Regions from separate parts of the Micrococcoides hystricis genome, predicted to be linked through region 4. Evidence: riboswitches for the same ligand, from Rfam matches in the RefSeq annotation. Region 4 holds a riboswitch; each other region holds the start of a gene.
The links. Region 4 has a riboswitch for S-adenosylmethionine ahead of ACFFFR_RS07855 (OsmC family protein). Riboswitches for the same ligand answer to the same signal wherever they lie in the genome.

Region 1 (5,876 bases), on a different contig from region 4:
GGAGGAACTCGTGGGCGCCACCAGCATCGCAGCCGAAGCCACCGTCACCACCGAACTCTCCCTGCCAGAGCTGGCGAATGCAATCGAAGAGACTGAAAAACTGGCTCGTCGGTGCGCCGCCGAAAGCTACGCCCACGGTTTCCGCTTCCTCCTGACTACGATGCGGCAAGAACGCCCAACCTTCAGTCCGGAAGAGCTCACCCCACATTTTCTGCAACACGTCGATAAGGGCAAACTACTGCGCAAGGCCGCACCCAGCTTCGCCCAGCTCAAAGGCATCACTGACCGCAAAGCCGCACACTTTCTCCACCTTGCGGTCAACCTCATCCAGCACGCACCCGAACTCATCAACAAACTAGCCGCCGGGCAGATCCCAGCCGAACACGTCCGGGTAGCGGGCGAAAAGCTCAAGTCCGTCACCCCGCCCAACCCGAGTCGTGACGCCGACGGCCACCCCTGGGATCCAGAAGCCTACCCGCAAGCCGTCCTGGACACCGACAACGCCAAGGACCTGCTCGGCGCTAGACTCACCGAGCTGGCGGCACCGGGCATCCCCGAACAGGACTTCACCACCGAAGCCGCACGCCTCCGGGAAACGCATCACCCGCACAACCCAACCGCTCGGCATGCCACCGCGTTGAAGCGCCGCTACCTGCGCATCGGACCAGCGAGGGATGGGATGAGTAAGCTCGAGGCACTCATCAGCTCCGACGACGCTGACCAACTCGTGCAACGGCTACGGCATCGAGCAAAAACCGCCAGTCGGCAACAGGGCGAAACCCGGACGATCCGCCAACTCGAAGTCGATCTTCTCCTCGAAGCTGTCCAGAATACCGCTGAGCAGAACACCCCGAGCGCAGGCCATGACGAGCCCCCAACGCATAAGGACACAGCCGATTCAGTCATTCGCGTTGCTGAAGTGCAGTCTCCGCAGCCGTTACTGCCCGGCCTCGACACCGGCCCCCAAAGTCCCACCTTGAAGCCGCAAAACAGCAATGTTTGCAGCTGCCAGCAAGCCGGGGGACACGACCGTCCTCAATCCGGACGCAACGTGATGGTCTACCTAAACTACTCTTTCGAAGCGTGGATCCTCTCCGGCGGAACGATCGCCGACGGCCAGCTTGAATTCATGAAGAGCTACGATCCGCACCTATGGGAACAAGCCCAACGCAACCGCCAATACCACCTGAGAGCGCCTGCTTCTCGGAGCGGTTCGCACCCACCGGGCGTCAACGAATCCGGAGCCCGCGCAACCAACATCGGCACCGGCCAACAGCTCAGCCCCGAACTCAGCGCCGCCCTGTTACCGCAGGCAGCCATGATGCAGGCAATCATCACCCACCCGGCTACCGGTTACCCCATCGGCTTGGGCAAACGTGCCCGCCACCCGAATAGACGCGTCAAAGACTTATTGCTCTACCGTGACCGACATTGTCGGTTCCCCGGCTGCCACGTTCCCGGCACCGACTGCGAGGTCGACCACGTCCACGATTGGGTGCTGAGTAACACCTCAGAACTTTACGGCCTGGCATTGCTCTGCAAACAGCATCACGGCGGCAAAACGGCGCGTTGGTGGCAGGTCGAACCCAAACCAGAGTTAGGCGACGGGGTTCTAGAATTCACCTTCAACACCGGCAAGAAAATTCTCACCCATCCGCAGCAGCCACTAGACCCACGGGCGTGGGCAGACATCAGACAACAACTGGAGACCCCGCCCTTCTAAGGCCGCCGTACACACCACTTAAAGATGGAAGCCGCGAACCACCGTCCTTGGTCGTTCGCGGCTTCCGCGCAGCAACCGCCTATATCAGCGTTTCTGCAGGATCGTTTAGAGGGTGATCTCACCCAGCGGGGTATTGAAGGTCACGGACATCAGACCCGGGTGACCGGATGGGTTGACGTACTCCACCTCGAGGTCTTCAACCTTCTCATCGTCATGCAGGCCCAGCCACTCGCGGACGCGCGGACGGGAGCCGGCAATGACAATCTTGCGGATCTCGGCCTGTGGCTCGGAAGCGCGAGACGGGTGGAGTTCTTCCATCCCATCGTCCCACTGCAGCATGTACGGCACCTGCGGGTCGGCGATGAGGCCGCGGATACCGATCTGACGCCAAGTGAGTTCCTGACCATCGGGGAATTTTCGGTTACCCGGAACGGCATTGCGCTCCAAGCGTTCTTCAAAGGGGGCTAGATCGTCCACAGCGACGGCCCATCCCAGCCAGCCGCCACCCATTTCTGAGCGGGCGCGCACGGCCTGACCAAATGGAGCTTCCAGAGCTGCCGGGTGCTCAAGCACCTCGACGACTTCGAGGTACTGCGTCTTCGCCATCGGGAAAATGGCGTTACGGGTACCAAAGCGGGGGTGAATACCGCCCTTGACTCGGTCGATCCCCAGTGCTTCCGAAATTCGGGCAACCGTAGCATCGAGACCGTCAGGGCCACAAGCGTACGAAACGTGATCCAAGCGCATCATGTTCCTATGGTGTCACTCATCACACCGCGTTTCAGCTTAGGTAAGCCTAACATTACGTTTTTAGCGTCTCTCACCCGCGCCAACTTGCACAAGGGGAGTGCTCTATCTGAGAATGGAAACCAAGGTCATGAGTACCAGCGTCAAACCCCGGTTTGCTGGTCGGCAACCCTCACGCTCGCGGTGGGGTGCCCCGGGTGAAGACCTGGCAGATTCAATACACAGTGCTACACCGTTGTCAGAACCTGCAAGCGCGGGCCTTATAGATGGGGCCCTTTGGAATGCGCTATTGAGAACGCTAACCATACCGAGTTCAGGTGCGGGCCACCGGGATTTCTCCCACAGGTCCACACACTGGGGCGGTGCTTTCCGAAAGGGAGAAAATACACATGTCCGAACAGAAGTTTGAGACCCTCCAGATTCACGCTGGCATGGCCCCGGACCCAACCTACGGTGCCCGGACCCTGCCGATCTACCAGTCCAACGCTTTTGTCTTCCCTTCGGCCGATGTCGCCGCCAACCGCTTCGCGCTCTCCGAATTGGGGCAGATTTACACCCGCATCACCAACCCCACCAACGATGCGGTGGAGAACAAGATCGCCGCGCTTGAAGGCGGTGTTGGTGCGTTGCTGCTGGCTTCCGGCCAGTCCGCCACCACCCTGGCCATCCTGAACGTGGCCGGTGCCGGCGACCATATCGTTGCCGCCGCCTCCCTGTACGGTGGCACCCAAAACCTGTTCAAGCACACCCTGAAGAAGATCGGTATCGAAACCACCTTCATTCAGGACCCGGACAACTTGGATGAGTGGCGCTCAGCCATCCAGGACAACACCAAGGCTTTCTTCGGTGAATTCGTCGCCAACCCACGTTCGGATGTCTTGGACATCTCCGGGGTTGCCGGGGTAGCCCACGACTACGGTGTGCCGTTGATCGTGGACAACACGTTGACCACCCCCTACTTGGGCCGGCCCATCGAGCACGGTGCCGACATCGTCACCCACTCGGCCACCAAGTTCCTGGGCGGACACGCCACCGCAATGGGCGGTGTGATCGTCGACTCCGGTAACTTCGACTACGCCCAGTATCCGGAGCGTTTCCCCGGCTTCAATGAGCCCGATGAGTCCTACAACGGTCTGGTCTACGCCCGCGACCTCGGCGTTGGATCCGCCTTCGGAGCCAACCTGTCCTACATCTTGAAGGCACGGGTCCAGCTGCTGCGTGACTTGGGCCCGTCCATCTCCCCGCACAACGCTTTCGAAATCAACCTGGGTCTGGAAACGCTGTCCCTGCGGATGGAACGCCACGTGGAGAACGCCGCCAAGGTTGCGGCCTGGTTGGATGAGCGCGAAGACGCGAACAACATCGCCTTCGCCGGCCTGCCATCCTCGCCGTGGTACGAACGCGGTAAGCAACTGCTACCAAAGGGCGTCGGCTCCATCATTTCCTTCGAGCTCGATGGCGGCCGTGAAGCCGGTATCCGCTTCGTGGATGCGTTGAAGCTGCACTCCAATGTGGCCAATGTTGGGGATGTCCGTTCGCTGGTCATTCACCCGGCTTCCACCACGCACTCTCAGCTCACTGATCCCGAACAGCTCGCCGCCGGGGTCAACCCGTCGCTGGTGCGCCTGTCGGTCGGGCTAGAACACATTGATGACATCATTGCTGACTTGGAGCTGGGCTTCGCCGCTGCGGCGGACGGCGCCTAACCCCATCCACACGGCAGCTGAGAACGCCGAGGGAAGAAAGCTAAGGCCACCCCATGACTCTGTCGGTTGAAGATACCCGGATGATCTACCAAGACGGTCCGCAAAAGAAGGCCCGGATCGGTACCTTTGACTTCGAAACCGGTGCCCGTCTGAAGAACGTAGAAATTGCGTTCGAGACGTGGGGCACCTTGAACGAAGCCGGTACCAACGCCGTGCTGATTGTCCATGCCCTCACCGGGGACACCCACGTCACCGCGTCTCCTGAGAACCCGGCACCGGGTTGGTGGGAACAGCTCGTCGGCCCGGGCAAGCCCATCGACACTAACCACTGGTTTGTCGTCGCGCCGAACATCCTAGGCGGCTGCTACGGCTCCACCGGCCCGGCATCGCTGGATGAATACGGGCTGCCGTACGGCTCCCGATTCCCGTTCGTGACGATCCGGGATTCGGTGCGTGCGGAGGCCGCCATGGCGGATCTGCTGGGGATCAAATCGTTCAAGGCTGTCATTGGGGGCTCACTCGGGGGCGCTCGCGCTCTCGAGTGGGCGGCCACCTACCCGGATCGGGTCGAGGGCGCGGCCGTCATCGCCTCAAACGCCTACACCACCGCGGAACAGATCGCGTTCTCCCAGGCCCAAATCAACGCCATCCAGCTGGACCCGCTCTATAACGACGGGGACTACTATGCTGGGGCCGCTCCCACCGGTGGGCTGGGCATTGCCCGGCGCATCGCCCACATCACCTACCGCTCCGAGGGCGAGCTCGGCGGCCGGTTCGGGCGCAAACACCAAGAGGCGGAAAACCCCTTGGGTTGGCCGCAGCGCCGCCAAGGCCGCTACCAGATCGAGTCCTATTTGGACTACCAAGCCGCCAAACTGGTGGACCGTTTCGATGCAAACTCCTACGTCTCCATCACCGAGTCGTTGATGACGCACGACGTCGGACGGGACCGCGGGGGACTGGCCAACGCATTGGCGCAGGTCAAAGCAAAAATGTTCATCTGTGCCGTCACCTCGGACCGGCTGTTCTTCCCGGAACAGTCTGAAGAGCTGGCCAACCTGTTGCCGGAAGTTGAGGGGCAACCGGTTCCCGTGCATATGATTGACTCACCCATTGGCCACGACGGTTTCCTGACGCAAATCGAGCAGGTTGCCGATGCCATGGTTGAGACCCTGGGACTTCAAGCGGAATAGCACCACCACAAACCGCGCCGCCGTAAGTCCCACCAACGTAGCAGCAGGAGTACCCGCTTTCGCATGAACGTCCGCGACTATTTTGAAAACCCCGTCGTCGAATACTCCCGCCAAGATCAAGAGCGGCCCGGCACCGACCTATTGGTGCTGCTGCACGGTTACGGCGCGGATGAGCTGGACCTGATGGGGCTGGCCCCGCACCTGCCGCAGCACTACACCATCGCGTCGGTCCGGGCCCCGCTAGCCATACAGCCCGGCTACACGTGGTACCCGCTGGATCAGAACTTCGAGACAAACCCTGCGGATGTATTGGCCGCCATCACCGGGCTGGACAGCTGGCTGGCCGCCCAAGCGGAGCAGTACGCCGCAATCACCCTGCTGGGTTTCTCCATGGGGATGTCGATGGCAACCTCGATGGTGCGGATGGCCCCGGAACGCTACAAGGCCCTGGTGGGGCTGTCCGGTTTCGCCATCAATCCGGAGTCTTCACCGCAGATCGCAGAGCTC
Region 2 (5,876 bases), on a different contig from region 4:
GGCTGCGTGGGAGAACGTCCGACGGCGCTGCCGCACATACCGCACGAATTCCCGCTCGGCGCCGGTGACCAGCCCGGCCAACGCCGCCAGGTGCACGGTCTGCGCCAGCGCCTGCAAGCTATTCGGCGCATCATGATCGCTCAGGCCCTCGCCCGGCCGGGAGACTTCCGCCGGGTCCACCACAACATTCTCGAACACCGTGGTGCCGGATGCGGAGAGCCGCTGGCCGAAACCGTCCCAGTCATCCACCTGCCGCACACCCGGCGCATCCGCCCGTACGGCCAGACCGCGTACCGAGCCGTCGACCTCGGCGGTCACCAGAATCCAGTCTGCGTACAGGCTGCCCGTCGAGTAGTATTTCCGGCCATTGAGCAGCCAGCTGCCATCGGGCTGCACCGTCACCGTCGTGGTGTGCTCGCCCAGCACCCCGTTGACCTCGGTCACCGCGTTCCCGACCACCTCCCCGGCCGCAATCCGGCGGAACCACCTGTCTCGGTACTCCTGATCCGGGTTGGCGAGCACCATCTCCACGTGCAACTGATGGGCCCGCAGCGCCTGCACCAGATTGGAATCGGCGGCACCCAGCTCCACCACGAACGGATAGAACTCACTCAGGCTCAGCCCGGCGCCGCCGTACTCGGTGGGTACCCGCAGGCTCGTGTAGCCGGCCGCCACCAACGTCTCAACCGCGTCGTGATCCAACGCCCGCGCCCGCTCGCGCTGAGCCGCCTTCTCGGCAATCCCGTCGAACACCGGTTGCAGCCGCTCCCACGCGGCGGAAACCGGTTCATCCACTCTTTGTTCCGCAAGGTGTTCGGCAAGCTGGCTCACTTGGTCTCCTCCGGCTTCACCGGGCGGACGAAGGAATCTGGCGACGGCGTCGTCCCGTTGATCAGGTACTCGCCCACCACCCGCAGCTTGTAGTGCGCCGGATTGTGCGAGGCCAGCACCCGGGCGTTGCGCCAATGCCGGTCAAAGCCCCGTTCCCGCTGCAGCACGGAGGCCCCACCCACCTCGAACAGCAGGTTGGTGGCCGCCAGCGCGTGCTCGGACACGGCCGCCGCGGCACTGTTCACATCCGTGACCGCCTCGGTGAACAGCTGCTGATACTCCGGGCTCGTGGTGTCGCTGAGCCGGCCGGCCCGGGCCAGGTAACCTTGCAGATCGGCAGCGCCCTGCCGGACCAACTGCTTCGCCGCATAGGCGTGGGAGGCAGCCCGCCCCACCACCTCCTGCACCTGCGGATCGTCCTTCGGATACTCCGCCGCCGCGTGCCCGTAGGTGCGCTTGCGTTGCCGGACGAACCACGCCGCATCCCGCACCGCGGCCTCGGCAATCCCAGCCTGGGCGGCCGCGTGAATGAACAGCACCGCCGGTGCCACCAGCAGGCCCGCAGGGGACTCGATGTCCAGCACCTTCTCCGGATCCAGCGCCACCCGTTCGTACACCGTGGTCCCGCTGGCGGTCAGTCGTTGGCCAATCCCATCCCAGTCATCCACCCGGTTCACCCCGGCGCCCTCGGCGGGGACCACATACATCAGTGGCATGCCGGATTCCTTGGTGCCGACGACGATGAAGATCTCGTCCGCGAACAGCGCCCCTGTGGAGTAGGTCTTGGTGCCCGAATACACCTCGCCGTCCTCGGTCTGCTCCACTTCACCGGGCCCGCCGAGGGCCACCATGCCGTTGGAGATCACCTTCCCGGCACCCACCTGACGCAGCCACCAGTCGCTGATGGGCTGCGGGCTGAAGCGGTGGATCTCGGTGAACGCGAAGTGCGCGTGCAGGATCTGCGGCAGGTTGGAATCGGCCACCGCCAGCTCGATCAGCAACTCGTACAGATCCGCCACCGCGATGTCCGCTCCGCCGTAGGCCACCGGGGCCTGTAGGGCCGTGAAGCCGGAGTCCACCAGCAGTTGCACCTGTTCGTAGGGCAGTTCGCGGTTCAGCTCGCGCTCCAATGCGCCGTGGGCGATGGCGTCAAAGACCGGGCGGAAGCGTTCACGCAGCTCGTTCAGTGATGGTCGTTGGGATTGCTGCGCAGATGTCGCCGACGTGGCAGTGTCCAAGGTTGCGGTCATGGAAAAGTCCTTCGAGGAGTCGTCAAAAAGTGTTCTAGTGTTGCCGGCCGGCGGCGCGCAGGCGCACTCGGGCAGGGCGATGAGGGATGGCAAGCTCACAGGAGCTGAAAAATGAGGGGTTGGGGAAGTGTCACCCTTTCCACGGGGCAGTACTTGTCCACGGCGAACAAACCGCAGACCGAATCCTCATCTGGGGCACCCCACTACGTGCAGAGGGTTGCCGTCCAACCAGCCAGAGCTTCGCGTTGGAACTCATGATTCTGCCCCCACCCTAAGACCTCGGACCGTCGCACCGAGAACCGGCCCCGTCACAAACGTTCATCTGGGCGCTGCTCGCCCCATCCAGAGCCGCAGAATCAAGCCGCAAAACTCGCGCCAAGAAAATCATTGACAGCAAACTGTGACACAGAACACAATTGGGTATAGCGCAATGAGTTGCACTAATCACAACTTCTTATCTCCTCCTCATTCTGTTAGGAGCGTGCCATGCACAAGGTTTGCCCGCTGAAGGATCTCGCCCGCGGCGAGGCCGTCCGAATCCCGACCAGCCCACCGATCGCCGTCTTTCACACCGACGACGGCGAGCTCTACTCCATCGATGACACCTGCACCCACCAGGACGCCTCGCTGTCCGAGGGCTGGCTGGAGGACTGCACCGTCGAATGTCCGCTGCACGCCACCGTCTTCGACCTGCGCACCGGGGACGTCCACTCCCCACCGGCCAAACTTCCGGTGCGCACCCACCACGTGGAAGTGATCGACGGGGACATCTACGTCCACGAATCAGCCCAAGAACCCAACCTGCCACCGGGCGTCACGCTCGCCGGCCAAGCCTAAGGAACCCCATGCATACACCACGCGTGGTCATCATTGGCGCCGGAATCGTCGGCGCCAACCTAGCCGAAGAGCTCTGCGCCCGCGGCTGGACCAACATCACCGTTCTCGACCAAGGCCCCATCCCACTGACCGGCGGCTCCACCTCGCACGCACCCGGGCTGGTCTTCCAAGCCAACCCGTCCCGCACCATGACGCGGCTGGCCAGCTACACCGCAGAAAAGCTCGCCTCGCTGACGCGCAACGGCGTCAGCGCCTTCAACCCGGTCGGCGGCCTGGAAATCGCCACCACACCCGAACGCCTGGCGGAGCTGCACCGCCGGGCCAACTTCGCCGCACTGGCCGGGGTCGACGCCCAGGTCATCGACGCGGACCAAGCCCGCACCCTCAACCCGTTGCTGGCCGGCGACGGGGACGGCCCGGAGCTGCTCGGCGCCCTACACGTGCCCTCCGACGGCCTGGCCTCCGCCCTGCTCGCGGTGGAGCTGCTCATCGAACGCGCCACCGATGCCGGCGCCACCTTCCTACCCCACACTCGCGTCACCGCCATCGAGGAGCGCGGCGGCCGGGTCAGCGCGGTCCGCGCCGGCGAGCACCGCATCCCGGCGGACATCGTGGTCTGCTGCGGCGGCTTCTGGGGCCCGGAACTCGGAGAAATGATCGGCATGCCCATCCCGCTGGTGCCGATGGCCCACCAATACGCCACCACCACCGCTGTCCCCCAGCTGACCGAGCTCGCCAGCGCCCTGCCGGCCAACCTCATCGGCAGCGGCAATAACGCCACCCTGCCGCTGATTCGCCACCAAGACGCGGATCTGTACTACCGCCAGCACGGGGACGCCATCGGGATCGGCTCCTACGCCCACCGGCCCATGCCGACCGCCCTGACGGAACTGCCCGACGGCGAGGTCACCGCAGAGAACATGCCCTCCATGCTCGCCTTCACCCCGGCGGACTTCGCCCCACAATGGGCCCAGAGCCAAAAACTGCTGCCCGCCCTGCGTACCGCGGAGCTAGCCACCGGGTTCAACGGTATCTTCTCCTTCACCCCCGACGGCGGCTCACTGGTCGGTGAAGCCCCGCAGCTAAAGGGCTGCTACCTCGCCGAGGCCGTCTGGGTCACCCACTCCGCCGGCGTGGCCAAATCGCTGGCCGAACTCCTCGTCGACGGGTACAGCCACGTGGATCTGCGGGAGCTGGACATCAACCGCTTCGAACAGGTCCAACTCACCGAGGACTACGTGGCGGAAACCGCCGCGCAATCCTTCATCGAGGTCTACGACATCAAGCACCCCTTGGAGCCGCGCACCTCCCCGCGGAACCTGCGCACCTCACCCTTCTTCGACCGCCAGCAGCAGCTCGGAGCCTACTTCTTGGAGGCCCACGGCTGGGAGCGGCCGCACTGGTATCAGGCCAACGAGCACCTGCTGCAGCAGCTGCCCGCCGACTGGCTGCCGCCGGCCCGGGACAGCTGGGCGGCCCAGCATTCCAGCCCCATCAGCGCCGCGGAGGCCTACGCTACCCGCACCAACGTGGCCATGTATGACATGACCCCGCTGAAGCACCTGGAAGTCACCGGACCGGGCAGCCTGGCGCTGCTGGAGTCGCTGACCACCTCGATCATCGACAAACCCGGCGAACGCAAGTTCAGCTCCGTCACCTACACCCTGCTGCTGAACGACGCCGGCCGCATCCGCTCGGACATCACCGTCACCCGCTGGGGTGAAGAGCACTTCCAGATCGGCGCCAACACCGGGATCGACACCGCCTACCTGACCGAGCGCGCATTGGCCTTCAACGCTGCCAACCCCGACGCCGAGATCACCGTCACCGATGTCACGGACCAGCGCTGCTGCATCGGACTGTGGGGGCCCAACGCCCGAGAAATGCTGCGCCCACTCACCGATCAGGACCTCTCCAACGCGGCCCTGGGCTACTTCCGGGCGGCCAGCACCACCATCGCCGGCATCCCGGTCAAGCTGCTGCGGCTCTCCTACGTGGGGGAACTCGGCTGGGAGATCTACGCCGACGCCGAACACGGCCTAGCTCTATGGGACACGCTCTGGGACGCCGGCCAACCGCTGGGGTTGATCGCCGCCGGCCGCGGCGCCTTCAACGGGTTGCGCTTGGAGAAGGGCTACCGCTCCTGGGGCGCGGACATGAACACCGAACATGACCCGGATCAAGCCGGGCTCGCCTTCGCCGTCTCCGCCAAGAAGGCCGACTTCATCGGCAAAACCGCCCTGCAACACCGCCGGCAGGACTCCGCTACCGCCCAACCGGTGCTGCGCTGCCTGCTCATCGATGACCCGGCCCAGCTGGTGATGGGCCACGAACCCGTCTTCGTCGGCGGGCGCTGCGTCGGCTACACCACCAGCGCGGACTACGGCTACACCGTGCACGCGCCGCTGGCCTACGCCTGGCTCGAACCGGAACTCGGCATCGGCGACGCCGTGCAGATCCGCTACTTTGACACCCTCGTGCCCGCCCGCATCGTCGCCGAGCCGCTGATCGATCCGGACATGCTCACCATCCGCGCCGACGACGACGCCCGCCCCACCGCCAGCGCCACCGCCACATCATCCTCCACCAGCTTCCCCGCTCCGCACCCGGAAGGAGTCCGCTCATGACTCAAACCCAACCGCAGGCTCACGCACCGGCTCAGACCATGCCGGCCACCCCGTCCCTGCTGCCCACCCTGCCGGGCACCGCGTACACGGACACCGGCCTGTTCACCGCCGAACAGCAGAACATCCTGGAGACCATGTGGTTCTGCGCCATCCGGGGCACGGACATCCCCAAACCCGGTTCCTTCAAGACCGTGCAGATCGGGCGGGAATCCATCCTGCTGACCCGCACCCGCACCGGGGAGATCAAAGGCTTCTTCAACGTCTGCCGGCACCGCGGCGTGCAGCTGTGCATGGAAGAATCCGGGCAGGCCAAGCGCGCCTTCCAGTGCCC
Region 3 (5,876 bases), 140 kb from region 4:
CTTGCAGACGCAAGCCATCCTGACGTTCACTGAAAACGTGCGCTCGGACGCAGCGGAAACACTCAAGTTCTTCACGCAGCAAGGCGTGGATCTAAAAGTCATATCCGGGGACAACCCGCTCACCGTAGCTGCGGTGGCGCGGGAGGTCGGATTCCAGAACGCCGAAACCGGGTTCGACGGCCGCGACCTGCCCACCGACAAGGAAGAGCTGGCCGAGGTCATGGAGGCCTACTCTGTTTTCGGCCGGGTCTCCCCCGACCAAAAGAAGGCCATGGTCGAGGCGTTGCAGTCGCGTAAGCACGTTGTTGCCATGACCGGTGACGGTGTCAATGACGCCATGGCGCTCAAGACCGCAGACGTTGGCATTGCCATGGGGGATGCAGCTCCGGCCACCAAGGCGGTTTCGCGTATGGTGCTGCTGGATAACAAGTTCTCCCGGTTGCCCCACGTGCTTTCTGAAGGCCGCCAAGTCATTGCGAACACGGAACGGCTGTCGAATCTCTTCCTCACCAAGACAACCTTCGCGACATTCTTTGCGTTGGCGTTCGGCGCCTTGCTCTGGACGTTCCCGTTCCTGCCCCGGCAGTACTCCACGATCGATTTCCTGATTTTGGGTGCACCGGCATTCTTCCTGGCCATGCTCACCAACCCACGGCGCTACGTACCTGGCTTCTTGGGACGAGCATTGCGGTTTGCGATCCCGTCAGCCTTCGTCGTGGCCAGTGCCGTTGTTTTGGTCAACACATACGCCTACAAGCTCAAGGACTCGTTGACTCCTACCCACGGCGACTACTCCTTGGAGCAGGTCCAGACGGCTTCGGCGGTGACTGTGGTGTTGCTGGGCCTGTGGCTGCTGAATGTGGCATCCCGGCCGCTGAATGCCAAGAAGATCATCCTGATCGTCTCGCTGTACGTCTTGCTGGTCCTGGTGCTGACGGTTCCCATTTCGCTGTTCTTCCACCAGTTCCAGCTCCCCGATGCACCATTGTGGTGGGCCGTGGGCATCGTCTCCACTGTGGGGATGGCCGCCATCGAAGGTATTCACCGGTGGCACCGGAAGAAGTATCCGTTGGCCCCCTTGGACCCGATCGTTCTCGACATCGAAGAAGCAGAAGAAACGCCAACAGCGAAAGCTGGGTAACTAAGACTTCGATTCTTGGCTCGAACCAGATAAATTAAAGATGACAAGCGCGCTTAGCACTTTAATGGTGATGAGCTCAGGCTAGGAGGAAAATATGAAAATCGGTCGACTACTCACCCTCGGACTTGGTGTAGGAATTGGCTTTGTCCTCGGTTCCCGTTCCGGTCGTGACAGCTACGAACGTATGAAAGACGAAGCTCGTCGCATCTGGGAGGACCCTAAAGTTCAGTCCACCATTCACGATGTCACTGACAACGTTCGCGAGCACGCTCCAGAGGCTGTGAACAAGGTTGTCGACACCGTCACCGACCTCACTGGTCGTGACGGCAATGACAAGGACAACGCTACCCCTAATCACAAGCCTGACGTGGTTTCTGATCCAGAGCTCGGCGGCAGCGAAGCTGCTTCGGACTGGGCTTCCGAAGGCGGAGCCCCAAGCCCTCGCCGTAGCAACTAAAACATCCCGCTCTACCTAGAGCAAGCAAAAGTGGGCCTGTGCCGGTTTTCCGGTACAGGCCCACTGCTGTGCTGAGGTAAAGGTTCTAGTTCTCTAGAGCCGCTGCACCTTCCTGCTGGAGTCGCTCCGAAACACCGATGCTCCACAACGGGTCAGCCGTGCGCTGATTGACCGCAAAATCACCCAGGATCCTTGCCTTGTAAACCTGAGGATTATGCGAGGCAATCGTGCGCGCATTACGCCAATACCGATCGAGCCCGGTCACCTTGCGGACGGCAGATGCCCCAAGGGCATCAAACAGCGCAGTACCGTTCGCCAAGGAGAGCTCATTGACCACCAGCTGGGCGGCAGCGGTTGCCCGCTCCACCGCAGCAAAGGCAGCTTGCTGTTCAGCCACCGATCCGGTGGCGCTGCGTGCCGCAGCATCTAGCTCAGCGGAGGTTGACAGCACAACCGCCTTCGCCGCTGCCGCACGTGCATGCAACTGCCCAACGACCGCCAACAGTTGTGGGTCTTCACCGGCACGCGGAGCATTCCCGTGAGAATAGGTCCGTGTCCGTTCAGCCAACAACCGTGCCGCGTGAGCGGCGGCGGCCTGCGCCGTACCAGCTTGTGCAATGTTCAGCACATGCTGGTACAACGCTGTCTGATAACCAAACCGTTCAATGGCAGGACGTACCTGCGAGGTTGGGGCAACCGCTTGCTCTAACTCCGCAGCGCCGGTACCACTTTGCTGTTGACCAAAGCCATCCCAGTCATCATGCACCCGGACCCCGTCTTGAGCCTTCGGGACCAGTACCGTCACCTCCTGCCCGGTTTCGTTGATCGCTGTGACGTCCAACAGATCCGCAAAGATGCTGCCGGTTGTGTAAATTTTCTGCCCCGTCACACGGACAGAATCCTTATCCACCTGTTTGACCTGTGTCTGACTACCCGTCAGGTTTCCGACTCCAGGTTCCGTCCACGCGTTGCCCACTAGCTGTCCTTGGGCGAACCACCGGAGCCGTTCTTGGTAGGTGTGGGCTTTGAATGACCGCTCGGTGGAGACATGTCCGCCTTGCGACTGTTCGTCACCAGCTTGCTCCGCCCGGTGCCGATCCTTTTCGTAGTGGAAGCGCGCGTCTTCAACTACTGCCAGGTGTCCTCGGAAGATTTGTGGGATGGCGCTGTCGGCTGCGGCCAGCTCAATCAGCAGTTCGGTCGTTTGGTACCAGTCCAGTTCCAGACCGCCAAAATCTCGGGGAACACGCAAGGCCGTGAAACCGTGGCGGCACAACTCTTTGACCTGTTCTACCGGGAGCTCGTGGTCGTTTTCTCGCTGCTGGGTACCGAGCTCAATCCGGCTAAACAGTTCCCGCAGTAGAGGTAGTTTTTCGCTCATGATCATCAATCCTTCGGGTGCCGCAGCTTAGGTGTAGAGGCTGATGGGCTGGTATTCGCCGAGCAGGAAGTGGGCGCCCACTTCGATCTTCTTGTAATCAACCGGGTCATGCAGCGAGTGCGTGCGCACGTTCCGCCAGTACAGGTCGAGCCCAGTTTCTGGCTTGGCTGAGGAGGAACCGGTGAACTCGAAGACACGGTTGGTCACATCGGTCGCCACGTCAGAGGAAACCACCTTGGCTTGGGCAATCTGAACCTCTAACTCGCTGCGTGCCTCTAGCGTCAGTGCCCGTCCAGTCGCCAGCGTGGCGTCAAGAATTCCGTTCACTTTCTCGGTCAGGGCGGCTACCGCGACCGTCCGGGCGTGGAGCTCTCCCACTAAGCGTTGGAAGATGTGGTCTTGGTTGTAGCGTTCTGCCTTCGCCAAGAACCAGGCGTTCTGCCGCTGGTTGATCAATGTCTTGCCTTTTTCCAGCGCCCCTTCGGCGATTCCAAGGTAGAAGTTCACGAAAGCCAGTTGGATCAGTGGCGCGATCAGAGCCTGCCACGCGGTCCCCTTGTCTAGACCGACTAGAGCGTCGGCACCAAGTTCAACATCCTCGAAGGTCACTGAGCCTGAAGACGAGAGCCGCTGGCCCAATGCGTTCCAGTCCCCGTGGTGTTTGACACCGGCTTGTTCTCGACCGACCAAAGCTGCCTGGCCGATTCCGGTGTTCGGTCCGTCAGCAAGTACACCTAAGACAAAGATGTATTCTCCAACTCCAGCCCCGGTAGCAAAACGCTTAGTCCCGTTGAGCAGTAAATTCTCGCCGACCTGACGCAGGTTCAGATGAGGATCAGTCGGATTGACGGCATCGCCGACAAGAGCCTGTTCATCTGCAATCTTGCGCCACAGGCGTGCGGTTGTCTCTTCGTCTCCGAAGACACCGATTCCGGCGACGTTCACGCTGTGGTAGGCGAACAATTGGGCGATCGAGCCGTCTACTTTGGCCAGCTCCCGCACAATCTCGAAGACGGTGGAGAAGGCTGCGCCGCCGCCACCAAATTCACTCGGGATGATGGCCGTGATCAGGTCGTGCTTGCGCAGGATCTCAACTTCGGCAAATGGTTCTTGGTTGGCAGCGTCCCGAGCGAGTACGTCTTGTGCTAGTTCTGCGGCGGCTGCTTGGGCCTTCGGCACCCAGTACTCAAGTTCACCTTCAGCCGCGGGTTTCCAATAAGCGGTGGTCTGCGTGGTTAGTGTGCTTGTCATTGTTCTTCTCCTTGTGGTCGGGTAAGCGGAAGCGCCCACCCACCTCACAGAAGAAGAGGTGGGAAGGAAACTTCCATCGATCCTGGCAGGAGCACCTTGTCCCCGCTGTGGTGGAGCCGGTTGCTGCAGCGTCATTGAGCCAGATCTCTCAGCTGCTCTAGATGGTCGATTTCTTTCGTATTGAGTTCTCTATATTTAGTTTTGTGTACTGGATTTAGGACACGAGGCTGCGGGCGAGGCTGTAACAAGCCGCGGGGTGGGTGTCCTTAACCTTGTCACCTTCACCGAAGAGCTTGTTACGCAAAGAGCCGTCCGTATATTCGGTCTTGTACGCTCCGCGTGCCTGCAACTCAGGAACCACGTATTCAACGATGTCTTCGAAGGTTCCCGGGGTGATGGCGTAGGCCAGGTTGAAGCCGTCAACATCGGTTTCGCGCTGCCAGCGGATGAGCTCTTCGGCGACGGTGGCGCCAGAACCAACGAGAGTCGGTCCGAAGCCGCCTACCCCAACCCATTCACTGAGCTTGCGCACTGTCCACGGTTCGTTGTCAGCGGTTCCAGTCTGAAGACTGGTGACCAGAGATTGGATGGCATTGGATTCGACATCACCGATTGGATCATCCAAGTCGTACTTGGACAGATCGACTCCCATCCAACCGGAGAGAAGCACTAGCGCGCCCTTGGGGTCGGCGGACTTGACGTATTCTTCGTACTTGGCTTGAGCTTCCTCATCGGTCGCGCCGGTGATGATGGTCTGCATGGTGAAGATCCGGATATCGTACGGATCGCGACCTGCAGCGACCGCATTCTCACGGATAGAGGCGACCGTCGATTTCAAAGTCTCGATGGTGTTGTTGTTTACGAAAACGGCTTCGGCGTGTTTACCTGCGAACGCTTTACCTCGCGGCGACGCTCCAGCTTGGAAAATAACAGGGGTACGCTGTACTGACGGCTCGGTGATAGCAATGCCCGGAACTTTGAAGTATTTGCCTTCATGCTTGATCGGATGCACCTTGGTCGGATCAGTGAACACACCGGTCTGTTTGTTGTACTGAACAGCGTCGTCTTCCCAGGAGCCTTCCAACAGCTTGTAAATGACTTCTAGGTACTCGTCCGCGTGATCGTAACGCTCATCGTGTGCCATCTGATCGTCATTGCCCATGTTCTGGGCTGCCGACGGCAGGTATCCGGTCACGACGTTCCAACCAACACGCCCGTTGGTCAGGTGATCGAGAGTAGCGAGGCGACGAGCGAAAGGGTACGGATGCTCGTAGGCGGTACCGGCTGTGACACCGAAACCAAGATGCTCGGTCACGGCAGCCATAGCGGAAATTAGCAGGGCTGGATCATTGACCGGCACCTGAGCCCCGGTCAGCAGAGGCGCCTCGTTGGACCCGCCGTAGACATCGTAGGTGCCAAGTACATCTGCAATGAACACACCGTCAAATAGGCCCTTTTCGAGGGTTTTAGCTAGGTGCGTCCAGTACCCGATCGTGTTATAGTCACGAGCTTTATCCTCTGGGTGGCGCCACAAACCTGGGGACTGGTGAGCAACACAGTTCATGTCGAAGGCGTTGAAAAGGATCTGACGGGACGCTTGCTGTGCGTTGGTGCTCATAAAGCTCCTTCTTCTCTCTCGCCGAAGG
Region 4 (5,876 bases):
GGTTGAGCCTACGTTGTTGGGCCCGACCCCACCCGCTCAAAGCAAGTGGTGAGAACTCTTTTAGTTCGTTGGTGGGTTGCTTGGGGCGTGATCGTGCTCCAAGTGATCCACGATGTCGGTTGGGCGCTCGCCCGGAACCAGATCCGCGTACTCTTCGAGGGCCGAAGACAGGACTGGGACGTTCAGGTCCTCGGTGGTGCCGTTGACGGTCACTTTCACTGGAATCAGGGAGCCTGGCTCGCCGGAGGACGGAACGGTCAGTTCTTCGTCTTCAAGGTTGGTGGCCTGGTTGGCAGGGACCTGGGCGGAAACTTCACCGGAGTCAACCTTCAAGGTCACGGACAGCTGCTGGCTGGTTTCGTTGCCGACAACACCAATGACGCGGGCTTCGGCGTCTTTATCATCGGCGATAAAGGCGATGTTGCGCAGCTTGGCATCTCCGATGTCGGCGACGACGCCGTCGGAGGGGGAGTACTCCTTGGTGGTGGCTTGCTCGTTGATTGCAGCACAGCTGGTGGTGCCGAGCAGGACAGCCAGAGCGGCGGCGGATGCGAAGGCCCGCTTGCCACGTGCCGGGACAAACTTCACGATGGAAACTCCTCGAGTAGAAACAAAGCGCAAGTGTTAACAAGAAGATTAGCGCATCACGGCGTGCAGGTCATAGCCGGTGACTCGCCGTGGCTGTGGGGTAGCGGAGAAGAGTGCGGAACATATTGGGCGCGTTATTATCATCGAGATGGCTACGCTGTCAGCCTACAAAGCCCGTGTTGCTTGTGATTTGTGATAAACTCGAAGCCGGAAAAGGGAGATATAAACATATGGTTTTTGAGGTTGGCGAGACGGTAGTTTACCCTCACCACGGCGCTGCACGGATCGAAGAGATTAAGACTCGCGTGATCAAGGGCGAAGAGAAAATGTATCTCAAGCTCAAAGTTGCACAAGGTGATCTGACCATCGAAGTCCCTGCAGAGAATGTCGACCTCGTCGGTGTTCGCGATGTGGTGGACGCTGAAGGTCTGGAAGAAGTTTTGGACGTGCTACGTGCAGACTTCGTTGAAGAACAGACCAACTGGTCCCGTCGTTACAAGGCCAATCTGGAGAAGCTCGCCTCCGGTGATGTCATCAAGGTTGCCGAAGTTGTTCGCGATCTATGGCACCGTGAAAATGACCGCGGCCTCTCCGCCGGTGAGAAGCGGATGCTGGCCAAGGCTCGCCAGATCATGACTTCCGAATTGGCTCTGGCCAAGGACGTGACTGAAGAACAGGCCGAAGCACGGGTTGACGAAATTTTGACCCAGTCAGCACAGAAGGCTGCCGCGAAGGCTGATACGGAAGCCGCGAAGTAGTAGCGGAGAACTTCCGCCAAGATTTTTGATTCGCCCGGGACTGACCAGCAATGGTTGGCCCGGGCGTTTTGTTGCCTAGATGCTACCGGTGTGCGCTAGCCGCGGCGGAACAGACGCTGGTGCCAACCAAACAGGTAGCCGGTGCCGGTGAGACCGCCCAGCATCACGACGATGCCGGCCACGATGCCGGCGATTTCCCTGCCGCCAAGTGGGCAGCGTCCACCGGCCTCTTTCTCGGGGCATTCGGACCAGGGCGCGATGTAGCCCAAGAGGGCAAGAGCGGCGCCTAGGAAGATGGCGGCCAGCGCGAAGTTGACCCAAACGGTCTCGGGGATGTCGCGAAGTCGGTCCAGCATGGTTCTCAGTTTATCGTGCCGGCCAGAGGCGAGCGGGCCGCACCCCAGAAACGGCTCCGCCCGAACCAGCTGTAGTGGCTGGCCCGGGCGGAACGCGGACTCTGAAGGTGCAATGCCTAGGTTCTAGGAGTTGTGCTTAGTCGTCCGATGCCTCAGCGCCGTTGATGCGCTGGCTGATGCTGACCGGAGTCGGGTTGGCGAAGACATCCAATAGCGGGCAGTGCGCGTCGACGGTTTCTTGGAGTTCACGGTAGCGTTCGGCTGACTCTGGGCCGGTGATATTGACGACCAAGCGGACATCGCTGAACCCGGGGCGGACCTGCTCATCGAGCCCGAACAGTCCTTTCACGTTCAGATCGCCCTCGGCCTGAATCTGAATGTCATCGACTTGGATGCCCAGCTGGTGAGCGTAGAGCCGGTACACAATCTGCTGGCAGGCAGCTAGGGCGCCGAGCGCGTATTCGACCGGGGCGGCCCCGGCGTCATCGCCGGCCAAACCGGCCGGTTCGTCGATCAGGAACGAGTGCTTACCGGCACGGATATCCGTGGCGATGGCGCCCACAGACTTGGCGTTGATGGCGAATGTGAGGTTGGCGTGCTCTGGATTGCTCTCGAGCTTGCCGGACCACTGCTGGCCAACGTCGTTGAGGCGTTGGCTGCGAACTTCGTTGAGGTTCTCGGTGGCGAGGAGAGTGTTGACGGACATTCGATGCTTCCTTAATGCGTCGTGGCGCTGGCCGTGAGCGCGGCGCCATACTTACGTCCCGCCTTGTGGCGGGCGTCGAATCGTCACCTGGGGCACCCCACTATGGCAAGGGGGTTGCCGTCCAACCGGCCAGGGCCATTCGTGCCGCATAAGCGTCACTTCTTGAGGTTGGAACTCGTGATTCTTGCTCTCCACTGTGCTGGATCTGTGCGGGCACTTCAATTTGGGCGTCATCTAAGGACATATCGGGTTGGCTAGAAAAAGAACCCGAAATGCCCGTATTGTTGATATGGCAACAATCTTTGGGAGTTGATAGCTGTGGCCGAGAAACCAGTTCTACAGATCATTATTGGCAGCACCCGACCAAACCGAGTATGCGGTGCTGTTGCCCAGTGGTTTATCGACAGGGCCCGCCAGGATGGTCAGTTCGATGTTCAAGTCACCGACCTGCGTGAGCTAGACCTGCCGATGATGGATGAGCCGAATCACCCACGCCTGCAGGATTACCAGCACGAGCACACCAAGGCTTGGTCTAAAACGATCGAGGCTTCGGACGCCATCGTGTATGTGATGCCCGAGTACAACTTCACGTTTACGGCTCCGGTGAAGAACTCGTTGGACTACCTGTTCAACGAGTGGGCGAACAAGGCTTTCGGAATGGTCAACTACGGTGGCGTCTCCGGTGGCCTGCGTGCAGCTCAAGCACTGAAGCCGGTGGCCAGCGCACTGCAGATGGTGACCATGCCGGACTTTGTCACCGTGCCGATGGTGGCCCAGCACATCGAAGACGGCAAGCTGAATCCGACAGACATTATGAATGATTCCGCCGACGCGTTGCTCAATCACATGGCCTCGTTGACGGTGGACCTGATGGCCCGCCGCAAACGGTTGGCCGAAGAAGCCGATCAGTAGGCGTTCTTCCCCTTGACTGGCTGTGCTGGGGCTTTAACCCTGATCGAGCTCCAGCACAGCTTTAACTGTGGTGCCTGCGCTCGTGTCCGCGATGGCCTGCTCTAAGTCGTCAAAGGCGTAGGTCTTGACGAGCTTCTCCAGCGGGAAGCGGCCCTGGCGGTGCAGTTCTAGAATCGTCGGGATCAACTGGGTGGAGGTACTGCCGCCGCCCAGGACCCCGATGACCCGTTGGCCCCAGAGGGTTCGGAAGTGATCGAGCCGGAAGCTGGCTTCGGCAGGGGCACCCCCGATAAGTACGAGGCTGCCGAGCATCGCCACGGCCTCGGCCGCCTGCTCGATGACGCCGATCACCCCGGTGCAGTCCAGCACGGCGTCGGCCCCGTTGGGGCAGATCTTCAGGATTTCTTCCACCAGGTTGGTGTTGCCCGAGTTGATGATGTGGGTGGCGCCGAGTTCGTGGGCGAGCCGAAGCCGGTCATCGGACAGGTCCGCCGCGATGATGGTCGTTGCTGGGGTGTTCACGGCAGCCATGATGGCACCGAGCCCGACGGCGCCGGCCCCGATGACGACGATGGCAGCCCCGGGTTCTGGGCGGACCGAGTTGAAGACGGCACCGGCCCCGGTGGTGATGCCGCAGCCCAGCGGTGCGGCCAGTGCAAGGTCGACCTCGGAATCTACCTTGACCAGGGAGCTGGCATGGACCAGCGAGTGGGTGGCGAAAGAGGACTGGCCGAAGAAGTGACCGTTGATGGGCTTACCGTCATCCCGGCTGTACCCGGAGGTGCCGGCACCCGGCTCGCGCAGCCGGTGACCCCCGACAAGGGCTTCCCCGATGTGGAGGCAGTAGCGGTGTTCACCGGCGATGCAGTTGCGGCAGGCCCCGCAGTAGGGCCAGCCCAAGACGACCCGGTCTCCGATCGCAAAATCGGTGACCCCATCCCCGACGGCCTCGATGACGCCGGCACCCTCGTGCCCTAAAATCCCGGGAAGCTCGTAAGGCATGTTCCCCGCTTGAGTGTTCATGTCTGTGTGGCAGACGCCCACTGCAAGGTTGCGCACGAGCACCTCACCGGGGACCGGGTCTGCGAGCTCTACCGTGTCACGGCTGAACGGGGCGTTGGTTTCTTCAACAATGTAGGCATCAATCTTCATGGCGGCACTCCTGATCCCGAGGATTCGCTGGGTCGTGTTGCTCGAAACTGTGGGGGCACTGAAGCCCCTGCCTCGAACCTAACACCGGTGCCGTCAGGATGTATAGGGATCAGCGCATACGGTAGTACTCGGTGAGCAGCGCGAGGCCTTCGTCGATGGAGACGGCAGGACGCCAGCGAAGCACCTGTTGGGTACGGCGCTGATCAAACCAGTGGGCCGTGGAGAGTTGTTCGGCTAGGAACTTGGTCAGCGGCGGCTCATCGTCACGGTCTTTTCCACCGGCAACGGGCAGTTCCCAGATGCGCTCGATGACGGCGCCGGCGACTTTCGCCAACCCGGCCGGCAGGTGCAATCGCGGCTCCGGGGAGCCACCGGCGCGGGCCAGTCCGCGGATCAATTCCCCGATGGGGCGGGGCTCTGCGTTGGTGACGACGAGGGCTTCGCCGTGCGTGTGATCGACGGCGTGAATGGCCGCGAGCACGGCGTCGACAGCGTTGCTGGTGTAGAGGGTGTCCACCAGAGCCGCACCCGGACCGAGCACGGGCATCCGCCCCTGGCGGGAGCGGTCGACGATGCGCTGGGTCAGCTGGGTGTCGCCCGGGCCCCACATGAGATGGGGACGCAGGGCCAGGACCCGGAAGTGCGGGCTGTCCGCACCGAGGGCAATGAGTTCTCCGGCGGCCTTGGTGCGGGCGTAATGCCCGCGAGCCGCCGCCGGGTCAGCTGGGCCGGCACCCTCGCCGATGATGGAGTTGCCGGCATGCGCGACCGAGGGCGAAGAAATCTGAATGAAGCGTTCGACCCCGGCGTCTTGGGCGGCGGTGACGACGTTGCGGGTGCCTTCGACGTTGACTTGGTCGTATTCGTGGGCCGGACCGGAGACGGAAACTTTGGCGGCGATGTGCACCACGGTGTCACAGCCGGCCACGGCGGCGCGCACGGCGGCAGGGTCGGTGACGGAACCTTCGATGTCTGTGGCCCCAGCCACCCCGGAAGGTCGGCGTTGCAGGGTCACAACCTGGAGGTTGCGTTCCACCAGCTCACGGGCAACACCGGCGCCGAGGAGCCCGGAGGCTCCGGTGACCAGAACCTTGTGCAGCGGCCCGACTGGACGGGGCTGAGTGCTCATGGTCGACCTACTTTGCCGCCGGCGAGGATGCCATCGGCCCAGACAGCCAGCCGGGGCCGGTTGATCTTTGACTGGTGCCGGATGTCCACCGGGACCGAATCCGTAACCAGTACTGCAGCGACCGGGATCGGGGCCGCCGCGGCACGGACCTGTGCAGCAAGCTCGGTGGGTGCTACCCCACGTTTGAGTCGCTTCAGACCGGGGCCGGTTGCCGGTTCGATGACTGCTACGACGGCTTGGGTGCCGGCCGGGCCGACCCCCACGATGGCGCTTCG

Region 1: another riboswitch for S-adenosylmethionine. It lies ahead of ACFFFR_RS06820 (O-acetylhomoserine aminocarboxypropyltransferase/cysteine synthase family protein); the one in region 4 lies ahead of ACFFFR_RS07855 (OsmC family protein).
Region 2: another riboswitch for S-adenosylmethionine. It lies ahead of ACFFFR_RS10390 (acyl-CoA dehydrogenase family protein); the one in region 4 lies ahead of ACFFFR_RS07855 (OsmC family protein).
Region 3: another riboswitch for S-adenosylmethionine. It lies ahead of ACFFFR_RS07200 (acyl-CoA dehydrogenase family protein); the one in region 4 lies ahead of ACFFFR_RS07855 (OsmC family protein).

What each region holds. Positions count from the first base shown of each region.
Region 1 is NZ_JBHLUB010000028.1:112,389-118,264, forward strand. It holds gene ACFFFR_RS06810 (HNH endonuclease signature motif containing protein) at 11-1,723, shown strand; gene ACFFFR_RS06815 (VOC family protein) at 1,829-2,473, opposite strand; SAM riboswitch class IV at 2,597-2,730, shown strand; gene ACFFFR_RS06820 (O-acetylhomoserine aminocarboxypropyltransferase/cysteine synthase family protein) at 2,860-4,176, shown strand; gene metX (homoserine O-acetyltransferase MetX) at 4,230-5,369, shown strand; gene ACFFFR_RS06830 (alpha/beta hydrolase) at 5,433-5,876, shown strand, end outside.
Region 2 is NZ_JBHLUB010000032.1:16,823-22,698, reverse strand. It holds gene ACFFFR_RS10395 (acyl-CoA dehydrogenase family protein) at 1-831, opposite strand, end outside; gene ACFFFR_RS10390 (acyl-CoA dehydrogenase family protein) at 828-2,081, opposite strand; SAM riboswitch class IV at 2,226-2,341, opposite strand; gene ACFFFR_RS10385 (bifunctional 3-phenylpropionate/cinnamic acid dioxygenase ferredoxin subunit) at 2,568-2,918, shown strand; gene ACFFFR_RS10380 (GcvT family protein) at 2,927-5,545, shown strand; gene ACFFFR_RS10375 (aromatic ring-hydroxylating oxygenase subunit alpha) at 5,542-5,876, shown strand, end outside.
Region 3 is NZ_JBHLUB010000029.1:58,442-64,317, reverse strand. It holds gene ACFFFR_RS07215 (HAD-IC family P-type ATPase) at 1-1,141, shown strand, start outside; gene ACFFFR_RS07210 (hypothetical protein) at 1,236-1,598, shown strand; gene ACFFFR_RS07205 (acyl-CoA dehydrogenase family protein) at 1,684-2,979, opposite strand; gene ACFFFR_RS07200 (acyl-CoA dehydrogenase family protein) at 3,007-4,230, opposite strand; SAM riboswitch class I at 4,301-4,398, opposite strand; gene ACFFFR_RS07195 (LLM class flavin-dependent oxidoreductase) at 4,445-5,848, opposite strand.
Region 4 is NZ_JBHLUB010000029.1:200,618-206,493, forward strand. It holds gene ACFFFR_RS07840 (hypothetical protein) at 61-588, opposite strand; gene ACFFFR_RS07845 (CarD family transcriptional regulator) at 819-1,346, shown strand; gene ACFFFR_RS07850 (hypothetical protein) at 1,442-1,702, opposite strand; gene ACFFFR_RS07855 (OsmC family protein) at 1,839-2,408, opposite strand; SAM riboswitch class IV at 2,451-2,591, opposite strand; gene ACFFFR_RS07860 (NADPH-dependent FMN reductase) at 2,727-3,320, shown strand; gene ACFFFR_RS07865 (NAD(P)-dependent alcohol dehydrogenase) at 3,354-4,472, opposite strand; gene ACFFFR_RS07870 (NAD-dependent epimerase/dehydratase family protein) at 4,582-5,601, opposite strand; gene ACFFFR_RS07875 (alpha/beta fold hydrolase) at 5,598-5,876, opposite strand, start outside.